DNA from 3 places in the Achromobacter sp. GW823-FHT04E03 genome. Region 2 is predicted to be linked to each of the others. Evidence: predicted binding sites of a transcription regulator. Region 2 holds the regulator's gene; each other region holds the start of a gene.
What was found. The regulator HrcA, encoded in region 2, represses chaperone genes, less so after heat shock. The targets are predictions, from matches to a motif close to TTAGCACTCNNNNNNNNNGAGTGCTAA.
Positions count from the first base shown of each region.

Region 1: groES (co-chaperone GroES) is a predicted target of HrcA. The motif match lies at 1,747-1,773, and genes of this name have one in related genera.
Region 3: rpoH (RNA polymerase sigma factor RpoH) is a predicted target of HrcA. The motif match lies at 1,969-1,995, and genes of this name have one in related genera.

Region 1 covers NZ_JBXAIJ010000002.1:1,409,224-1,412,480, reverse strand. Annotated here, with positions in the region: gene AC1RHV_RS17795 (metallophosphoesterase family protein) at 1-584, opposite strand, end outside; gene groES (co-chaperone GroES) at 1,832-2,119, shown strand; gene groL (chaperonin GroEL) at 2,157-3,257, shown strand, end outside.
Region 2 covers NZ_JBXAIJ010000003.1:890,785-894,041, forward strand. Annotated here, with positions in the region: gene hemH (ferrochelatase) at 1-814, opposite strand, end outside; gene hrcA (heat-inducible transcriptional repressor HrcA) at 860-1,864, opposite strand; gene AC1RHV_RS23715 (NAD kinase) at 2,006-2,905, shown strand; gene recN (DNA repair protein RecN) at 2,919-3,257, shown strand, end outside.
Region 3 covers NZ_JBXAIJ010000002.1:545,806-549,062, forward strand. Annotated here, with positions in the region: gene fghA (S-formylglutathione hydrolase) at 179-1,045, shown strand; gene AC1RHV_RS13865 (hypothetical protein) at 1,139-1,828, shown strand; gene rpoH (RNA polymerase sigma factor RpoH) at 2,042-2,926, shown strand.

The DNA.
Region 1 (3,257 bases), on a different contig from region 2:
GTGAGAACTTTGTACGCGTTCCGGGTCGTGGAGATGTCTTCGCGCGAAAACGGAACCAAATGATGATGCAACACGGCGACTCTAGGTAAATCCTGAATGGGAGGGGCATCCATATCGGCAAGAACCGGTTCCATCTTTGTCAGGTCAACCAGGCCGAACTCAATGTCTCCGTGGAAGGCGCTGTTGATCAGCAAAAAGTCGACCTCGGGGAAAGTCAAACGGCGACACGACTGATTACTGAACGTGCAACCCTTGTCACGGCGCAAGCTCGCGCTCCAAGCGTCAAAGGGCTCGAAAAGGGAAATACCCGTTTCGCGCTTCACGACGTCGTGGTTTCCCGGGCACACGATGAGCCGATCTCGCCGAACTTTCGTCTCCTCAAAGACCTGAAACAGTGCGTCTCGTGCCTCCGCATAACCCTGGGCTTGACCCTTGAACGAGATATCGCCGGAAAGAACAACAAAGACGGCAGGGCCAGTCTTGTGGAGCAAAGCCAAGAGGACTTGGCTCACCTCCTGACGACTTAGAACACCTTTTGGATCTCCGAAATGCGGATCGGAGATGTGCAAAAGGGTGGTCGTCATGCGAACGCCTCATCGCCTTCCTCGGGGCAACGAGAAGGCATCGGGGTAGGAGATCCATTGGGGGAGGGCGTCATTGTCAAGGCGCGAAGAGGGGCAGCATAGGAAAAGCAATAGAGTAACGCATGTTCCGGGGTGTCCTCCGGCGCCTGGATCATATAAGGTAACCCCTGACTAGTGCTCCCAGCCCCTAGGAGGGTTTCGCGCCTGTGACGATCGAGGAAAACCGATTATCTGCCAACCAGTTAGCGAATCCTTGGAGCCGTCCGTAACGGCTCGCGAACGTTTTGCGGAGTTCACTCATGCGGCAGCTAGCGCTCATAAATGTGCAGCAGGCCCTTGTTTGCACGCACCTGCAGCAGCCGGTCATTTTTGAAGACGGTGCGCTGCCACGTACCAGGGCGAGCGGTTGCTGAAATTGGCGAAGAAATCGCACTCTGTCAACGGCGGCTTGCTCCCTAGGCGTCAAGCTCATTGTCGCTGAATACGAATCTTTCTAGTACGACTCTCGGAATGACAGCGAGCGTCGTATGAAGATGACAGAGTGCCGCACACAGGTCAGCACACTCGCAACAATGGCCTTCGCTGCGAACGCAGCGTCGGCAAGGTCGACCCACATCGCGCAGCACTACATGAGCAACGGCAAGCCGTCAAGCACCTATCGACGGGCAGACTGGGCATGATCGGCTGCAATCGCTGCAAAGCAGCCATGGGCCAGGCCGGCCCCAACGGCTGCGATGGGTCGGAATCGACCTGTCGTCCAATTGCAGAGCAGGTAGAGAGCAACGGTCGTTCGCCACCCGTATTTGGCGTACACGGCCAAAGCGGGGCCTGGCGGGCGTCGCACACAGGTCAGGCGCCTCGGGTTGCCAGCCACACGGAGGCTTCACCCCGAGGCTGACGGGCGGCATTGCCAGTGCATGACACACGAAATCGGACCTAGAGGGACGAAATCCGGCTGGAGGCCGCACCAGCGCTTGCATATCGAAAATTCTCGATTCCCAAACTGGATGACGTAAATCCCAAATTAGATGAATTTCGACAGTCGCCGTGCTTGCCGGCTGCTCGTCTAACTTCCGCCTCAATGAAGTTAGACGCCATACAGCTCCCCAATATGTAACAACCAGCCCCCTCCCCCTTGAACCCTAGAACATCATCCCTATAATTAGCACTCGACACCGGTGAGTGCTAACAAGCGTTCCCGGGCCTAACCGATCATTTCCTTCTCTTTTTTGCAACAGGAGTTCCTCATGGCCTTGCGTCCCCTGGGCGATCGCGTGATCGTCAAACGCCTCGAAAACGAGCGCAAGACTGCATCGGGCATCGTTATCCCCGACAGCGCCGCTGAAAAGCCCGACCAGGGTGAAGTCGTGGCCGTCGGCCCCGGCAAGAAGACCGAAGACGGCAAGATCCTGCCGGTCGACCTGAAGGCTGGCGACAAGGTGCTGTTCGGCAAGTACGCCGGCCAGTCCGTGAAGGTTGACGGCGAAGAGCTGCTCGTCATCCGCGAGGACGAAATCCTCGCCGTGGTCCAGTAAACCCCGCCTCAAACGAATTTTCGAAGGAAGCTAAGAAATGGCTGCCAAGCAAGTACTGTTCGGTGACGACGCCCGCGTGCGCATCGTCCGCGGCGTGAATGTTCTCGCCAACGCTGTCAAGACCACCCTGGGCCCCAAGGGTCGCAACGTCGTGCTGGAGCGCTCGTTCGGCGCCCCGACCGTGACCAAGGACGGCGTGTCCGTCGCCAAGGAAATCGAACTGAAGGACAAGTTCGAAAACATCGGCGCCCAGCTGGTCAAGGACGTTGCCTCCAAGACCTCCGACAACGCCGGTGACGGCACCACCACCGCCACCGTGCTGGCCCAGGCCATCGTCATGGAAGGCCTGAAGTACGTTGCCGCCGGTTTCAACCCGATCGACCTGAAGCGCGGCATCGACAAGGCTGTCGCCGCCGCCGTCGCTGAACTGAAGAAGCAATCCAAGCCGGTCACGACCAGCAAGGAAATCGCTCAGGTTGGCTCGATCTCCGCCAACAGCGACACCTCCATCGGCCAGATCATCGCTGACGCGATGGACAAGGTCGGCAAGGAAGGCGTCATCACCGTCGAAGACGGCAAGTCGCTGGAAAACGAGCTGGACGTCGTCGAAGGCATGCAATTCGACCGCGGCTACCTGTCGCCCTACTTCATCAACAACCCGGACAAGCAAGTTGCCGCTCTGGAAGATCCGTTTGTCCTGATTTTCGACAAGAAGATCAGCAACATCCGCGACCTGCTGCCCGTGCTGGAACAAGTTGCCAAGTCGAGCCGTCCGCTGCTGATCATCGCTGAAGACGTCGAAGGCGAAGCCCTGGCTACCCTGGTTGTGAACAACATCCGCGGCATCCTGAAGACGACCGCCGTCAAGGCTCCTGGCTTCGGCGACCGCCGCAAGGCCATGCTGGAAGACATCGCCATCCTGACGGGCGGCACGGTGATCTCCGAAGAAACCGGCATGTCGCTGGAGAAGGCCGGCCTGGCTGAACTGGGCCAAGCCAAGCGCATCGAAGTGGGCAAGGAAAACACGACCATCATCGACGGCGCTGGCGACAGCAAGTCGATCGAAGCTCGCGTCAAGCAAATCCGCGTCCAGATCGAAGAAGCCACGTCCGACTACGACCGTGAAAAGCTGCAAGAA
Region 2 (3,257 bases):
CGAAACGGCTCTGGAAGGTCACCTCGACCTGTTCGCGCGGCAGCGACAGGCGTTGGCCCAGCAGGCGCGCCGTTTCCATGCAGTCGCGGTAGTACGGGTCGCCCAGTTCGATCGAATAGCGCGGCAGGCCGTGAAAGCTCATGACCAGCTTCTGCGGTTTGCCGTGCTCTTGCCAATAGCGTTCGATGCGACCGGCCAGCGCGTCCAGATAGGCCGGCTCTTCGTGGAAACGCTTGATGAAGCGCAGCTCGGGCTGGTCGCGCAGGCGGCCGGCATGGCGGGTGACCGCATCCACCACCGTGGCGGTGGTGCTGGCGGCGTACTGCGGATAGAGCGGGACGGTCAGTATGCGTTCGCAGCCCTGCCGGCGCAGCCGGGAAATGGCGTCGGGGATCGAGGGGTTGCCGTAACGCATGCCCAGCTCCACCACGGCGTCGATTCCGGCCTCGGCCAGGGCCGCGCGCACACCATCGGCCTGTCGCTGGCTGTACACCATCAGGGGCGAGCCTTCCTTCATCCAGACGCCGGCGTAGCGCGGCTCCAGCTTCTTGGGCCGCATCGTCAGCACCAGGCAATGCAGGATGGGCTTCCACAGATAGCGCGGGATCTCGATCACGCGCGGGTCGGACAGGAACTCGCCCAGGTATTTGCGTATGTCTTGCTTACCCGGGGTGTCCGGGGTGCCCAGGTTCACCAGCAGCACGCCGACCTTGGCCGGCCCGCGCGGCGCGGGGTCTTCGTTGAAGGGGTCCTCCCGCTCGGGTTCCGGCAGATAGCGCTCAGGCCACAGGTACTTGAACAGGCGAAGAAACACAAACACTCCCCTTCCTCCGCAAGGAGGATGTAGCTTCGGATGGACCTACTGGTTGTGGCTGAGGGCGTTGGACAGCAAGCGCGCCGTGATATCCACGATGGGAATGACGCGCTCGTAGGCCATGCGCGTGGGACCGATCACGCCCAGCGTGCCCACGACCTTGCCGTCCACGCCGTAAGGCGCGGTGATGACCGAGACCTCTTCCATCGGCACCAACTGCGAATCGCCGCCGATGTAGATCTGCACGCCCTGGGCGCGGGTGGACACGTCCAGGAGCTGCAGCAGGTCGGTCTTTTTCTCGAACAGCGAGAACATCTTGCGCAGGCGGTCCATGTCGGAGGCGATGTCAGTCACGTCCAGCAACTTGCGCTCGCCGGAAATGACCATGGCATCGCCGTCCTCGGCGGCTTCCGCGCTGGCTTCGACCGCGGCCTGCATCAGGCGCGAGATGTCCTCGCGCAATTGCGCCAGTTCGGTCGACAGGGTTTGCCGCACGACATTGAAGGACTTGCCGGCGAAATGCATGTTGAAGAAATTGCCGGCTTCCAGCAGTTCCGCTTCGGCATAGTCGCGCTGAACGAAAAGGATGCGATTTTGAACATCGCCGTCGGGCGTGACGATGATGAGCAGCACGCGCTTATCGGACAGGCGGATGAATTCGATCTGGCGGAACACCTGGGCGCGCTTGGGCGTGAGCACCACTCCCGCGAACTGGGTCAGGTTGGACAGCAGGGCCGCGGCGGCATTGACGGCGCGCGTAGGTTCGGCGGCCGCCAGCATCTCGCCCATGTTGTGCGGTTCTAGCTGGTAGGACTGCACCGCCAGCAGCGAATCGACGAACATGCGGTAGCCCCGCGGCGTGGGCACGCGGCCGGCGGAGGTGTGCGGGCTGTGGATCAGTCCCAGTTCTTCGAGATCCGCCATCACATTGCGGATCGTGGCCGGGGACAAGTCGAATACTTTCGATAGCGTCCGCGAGCCGACTGGCTGCCCATCGGCGATATAGCGTTCGATCAACGCTTTCAGTAGTGCGCGTGCGCGGTCATCCATAACAAGTATTTTAGGGAATCTTTTTCAATTGAGGCGATTTTTGTCCCGCAAGCACATATGCGGCCCCATATAATCGGCTAAACCGCCCATTCCGGGCAGGTTTCGGCTTCTGGTCCGGCCTTTTTTGATACGCAAGCAGCCATGCATTTTCCTACCGTAGCCCTGATCGGCAGATACCAGGACACCGGCCTGGACACACCGCTGAGAGCACTCGCCCACGCGCTGACGCAAGCGGGCCGGCAGGTGCTCATCGATGCGGACACGGCGCGCAACACCGGGCTGACCGAATACCCCGTCGCCACGCTCGAGGAAATCGGCAAGACCGCGTCGCTGGCCGTCGTCATGGGCGGCGACGGCACCGTGCTGGGCGCCAGCCGCCACCTTGCTCCCTATGGCATGCCGCTGGTCGGCATCAACCACGGACGCCTGGGCTTCATCACCGACATCGCGTTGCAGGACGCGCATGGCGCGCTGGCGCGCGTGCTCGAAGGCAGCTTCCAGATCGAGGAACGCATGCTGCTGGAAGGCAGCGTGTGGCGCGGCGATCAGAAAATGTATTCCGCGTCGGCCCTGAACGACGTGGTGCTGAACCGCGCGGGACGCGGCGGCATGATCGAAGTGCGGGTGGAGCTGGACGGCGCCTTCATGTACACGCAGCGCGCCGACGGCCTGATCATCGCCACGCCCACGGGCTCCACCGCGTATGCGCTGTCGGCCAACGGTCCCATCCTGCATCCGGGCATGAACGCCATGGTGCTGGTGCCGGTGGCGCCGCAAACCCTGTCCAACCGCCCCATCGTCATTCCCGACTCCGGCGTGCTGAACATGACGCTCACGGCCATGGGCCGCGTGGAAGTCGGCGCCAGCGTGCATTTCGACATGCAGACCTGGTCCGACCTGCAGCCGGGCGACCGCATCGTCGTGCAGCGCGCGCCCTATACCATCCGCTTCGTGCATCCCGAAGGCTACAGTTTCTTCTCCACCCTGCGCCGCAAGCTGCACTGGAACCTGATGCCCGAAGCCTCCGACAACGTAGAGTAGTAAGCGCCCCGACATGCTGCGCACCCTGCATATCCGCGACTTCGTCATCGTCGAACAGACCGAGATCCATTTCGGCCCCGGCTTTACCGTCTTTTCCGGTGAGACCGGCGCAGGCAAATCCATACTGGTGGACGCGCTGGCGCTCACGCTGGGCGAACGCGGCGACGCCAGCATGCTGCGCGAGGGCGCGCCGCGCGCCGACATCACCGCGGTCTTCGATACCCCCAAGGGCCTGATCGCCTGGCTGCAAGAGCGCGAGATCGACGCCGACACGGAACTGTCCCTGCGCCGCGTCATCGACGCCCAGGGCCGCAGCCGCGCCTACATCAATGGCACGCCGGCCACCGTGGCG
Region 3 (3,257 bases), on a different contig from region 2:
AGTGCCACGGTGGGCGCTGGTCAAGTCCCGTGATCATGGTCAGGGCAGGAAATCGCTTTTTTTCTGTCGTTCGTACCCTATAAAGCCCAGGTTAACATTCGGCGACGGAACGTCGTACCGTGGATATCCCCTAATCCGCGAGACGTTTTTTTCGCATCATTCCGATCGGAGGAAAGCAATGGCAGTCGCCCTGGAACTCATTTCGCAGCATCGCTGCTTCGGCGGCTGGCAGCGCTATTACCGCCACGAGTCCGCGGAGATCGGCCTGCCCATGCGCTTCTCCGTCTACATTCCGCCGCAGGCCGAAGACGGTCCGGTCCCGGTGCTGTTTTATCTGGCCGGCCTGACCTGCACGGAAGAGACCTTCATGATCAAGGCGGGCGCCCAGCGGCTGGCTGCGGAACTCGGTGTCATGCTGGTCGCCCCGGATACCAGCCCGCGCGGCGCCAACGTGGCTGGCGAGGACGAAAGCTGGGACCTGGGCACGGGCGCGGGCTTCTACCTGGACGCCACCACCCCCGCCTGGCGGGACCACTATCGCATGTACAGCTACGTGACGCAGGAACTGCACGGCATCGTCACGGGCGAGGCCCTGCCCGGCGACGCGTCGCGCACCGGCATCTTCGGCCATTCCATGGGCGGCCATGGCGCGCTGGTGCTCGCGCTGCGCAACCCCGGCAAGTTCCGCTCGGTGTCGGCATTTGCGCCCATCGCCGCGCCCAGCCAATGCCCCTGGGGCAAGAAGGCGTTCGGCGCCTATCTGGGCGACAAGACAGAGGACTGGGCCGCTTACGACGCGTCCGCGCTGATGCGCGGCGCCACCAACCCGTTTCCCGCCGGCATCCTGATCGACCAGGGCGAGTCGGACCAATTCCTGGCCGCACAGTTGTATCCCGAGGTATTCGAGGCCGCCTGCGCCGCTGCGGGCCAGCCGCTGGACCTGCGGCGCCACCCGGGCTATGACCACGGCTACTACTTCATCTCGACGTTCATCGAGGATCACATCCGGTTTCACGTCGAGCGGCTTGGAAAACCGGCGCCCTGAGGGCGCGCTTCTATACTGGCGGGCCTGCCGCGGCAGGCTGCTTGCGCGCCCCGGCGCGCCGCCTGCGGTCTGTGCTCAATAGGAACGCCTGATTTGATCAACGGAATCGCTCCCTTCGTCTGGATACTGCTGGGCGCCGTCGTCGTCCTGCTGCCGGGCATCGTCATGCTGCTGGGCCGCGGCGGCCCGCGCGACGAGCGCGGCCGCAGGGTGTTCCAGTTCCGGCCGGTGCGCCGCCTGTTCGGCCTGATGCTGGTGCTGCTGGGATGCGTGTCGGGCCTTCTGGCCCTTTCGCTGGTGCAATTCTTCCGCCTGACGACCGACGAGCCGGTGGCGCATGTTGAAGTGCGCCAGGTGGCCGACGGCCAGTTCCAGGTCAGCGCCAGCGCGCCTGGCACGGGCACCAGGCAGTATGTCCTCTATGGGGACCAGTGGCAGATCGATGCCCGGGTCGTGCGCTGGCGGCTGCCGGCGCTGATGGCCGGCGTGCCGCCGCTATACCGGCTGGAGCGCCTGTCGGGCCGTTATAGCGATGCCGCGCGCGAGGCCTCCGCCACGCGCTCGGTCCACGCGCTGGATGACTGGCCGGCGCCGGACCTGGCATCGTTGAAGAAGAATTTCCCGAACTGGTTCCCGTTCGTCGATGTCCAATTTGGCAGCGCTGCGTACATGCCGCTGTTCGACGGCGCCCGCTACCAGGTGCTGATGGATCCGCGCGGGGCGCTGTTCGTGCGGCCCGACGGCGAGGCTACGGCCGAAGGCTTGAAGCGCCTGGGTTGGTAGGACAAGCCGCGGCCGCGCCCGGATTCAGGGGCTGGCCATCTGCCGCCAGCGCTCGGTTGCCCACGGCGGCGCCCCACTCTAAAAAAATAAACGGGGACATAATGCGACGAATGAAACTTTGACGCGCCGCAATAGTCGAATTAGCACTCCCAATACTAGAGTGCTAACATCGAATCCATGTCGTTATCCCTTCGCCATCCGGAGACCCCCGCTATGAAGCAACCCAGTACCTCGTTGGCCGCTTCCGGCAACGCCCTGGCGTTGGCCATTGCCAATCCGGGCGCACTTGGCACGATCGACGCTTATATCTCCTCGGTCAACCGCCTGCCGGTCCTGTCCGCGGAACGTGAAACCGAGCTTGGCCGCCGCCTGCGCGACCAGGAAGACCTGGGCGCCGCGCGCGAACTGATTCTGTCGCACCTGCGCCTGGTGGTGTCGGTGGCGCGCCAGTACCTGGGCTATGGATTGCCGCATGCCGACCTCATCCAGGAAGGCAACGTCGGCCTGATGAAGGCCGTCAAGCGTTTCGACCCCGAGCGCGGCGTGCGCCTGGTGTCATTCGCCGTGCACTGGATCAAGGCTGAAATCCACGAATACATCATCCGCAACTGGCGCCTGGTGAAGGTCGCGACCACCAAGGCCCAGCGCAAGCTGTTCTTCAACCTGCGCAGCATGCGCCCCGACGGCCAGACGCTGGATCCGGAACAGGTCGACCACATCGCGCGCGAACTGAACGTGCGCCGCGAAGACGTGAGCGAAATGGAAGTGCGCCTGTCCGGCCGCGACATGTCGCTTGAAAACCAGGACGATGACGACGACAGCTACGCGCCCATCGCCTACCTGTCCGACGAGGGCCGCCAGGAACCCACCCGGGTGCTGGAACGCGCCGCCCGCGACCAGTTGCAAAGCGCTGGCCTGACCGACGCGCTGCAAGCGCTGGATCCGCGTTCGCGCCGCATCGTCGAAGCCCGCTGGCTGCAGGACGACGGCGGCGCCACGCTGCACGAACTGGCCCAGGAGTTCGGCGTGTCGGCCGAGCGCATCCGCCAGATCGAAGCGGCCGCCCTGAAGAAGATGCGCGGCAATCTTGTCTCTTGAGGCGGTTGCCGAACCATGCGAAGGGCCGCGATCAGCGGCCCTTTTGCTTTTCTGGTGGGCCGCGGCCGCACATGAATAAATTGATACAAATTTGGGCTGAAATTTTGCGCGGCGCGAGAAACTTAATGAGGATCGCACCGCCTAACTTCATGTAGACCGCGAACTTCGGTTAGCAGTCTTGTCATCCGTCTCGGCTTCTCCTCTTTCCCCTCCCCTATGAGACGGATGCTTGCGGGGCACCATGCATATCTGGTGCCCCGTTTTTTATGCGCGTCCGGTTCGCGCTTGCAGTCGACTCAAGCGGCAAACGCCGTGCGCTGACGAAGCAAGA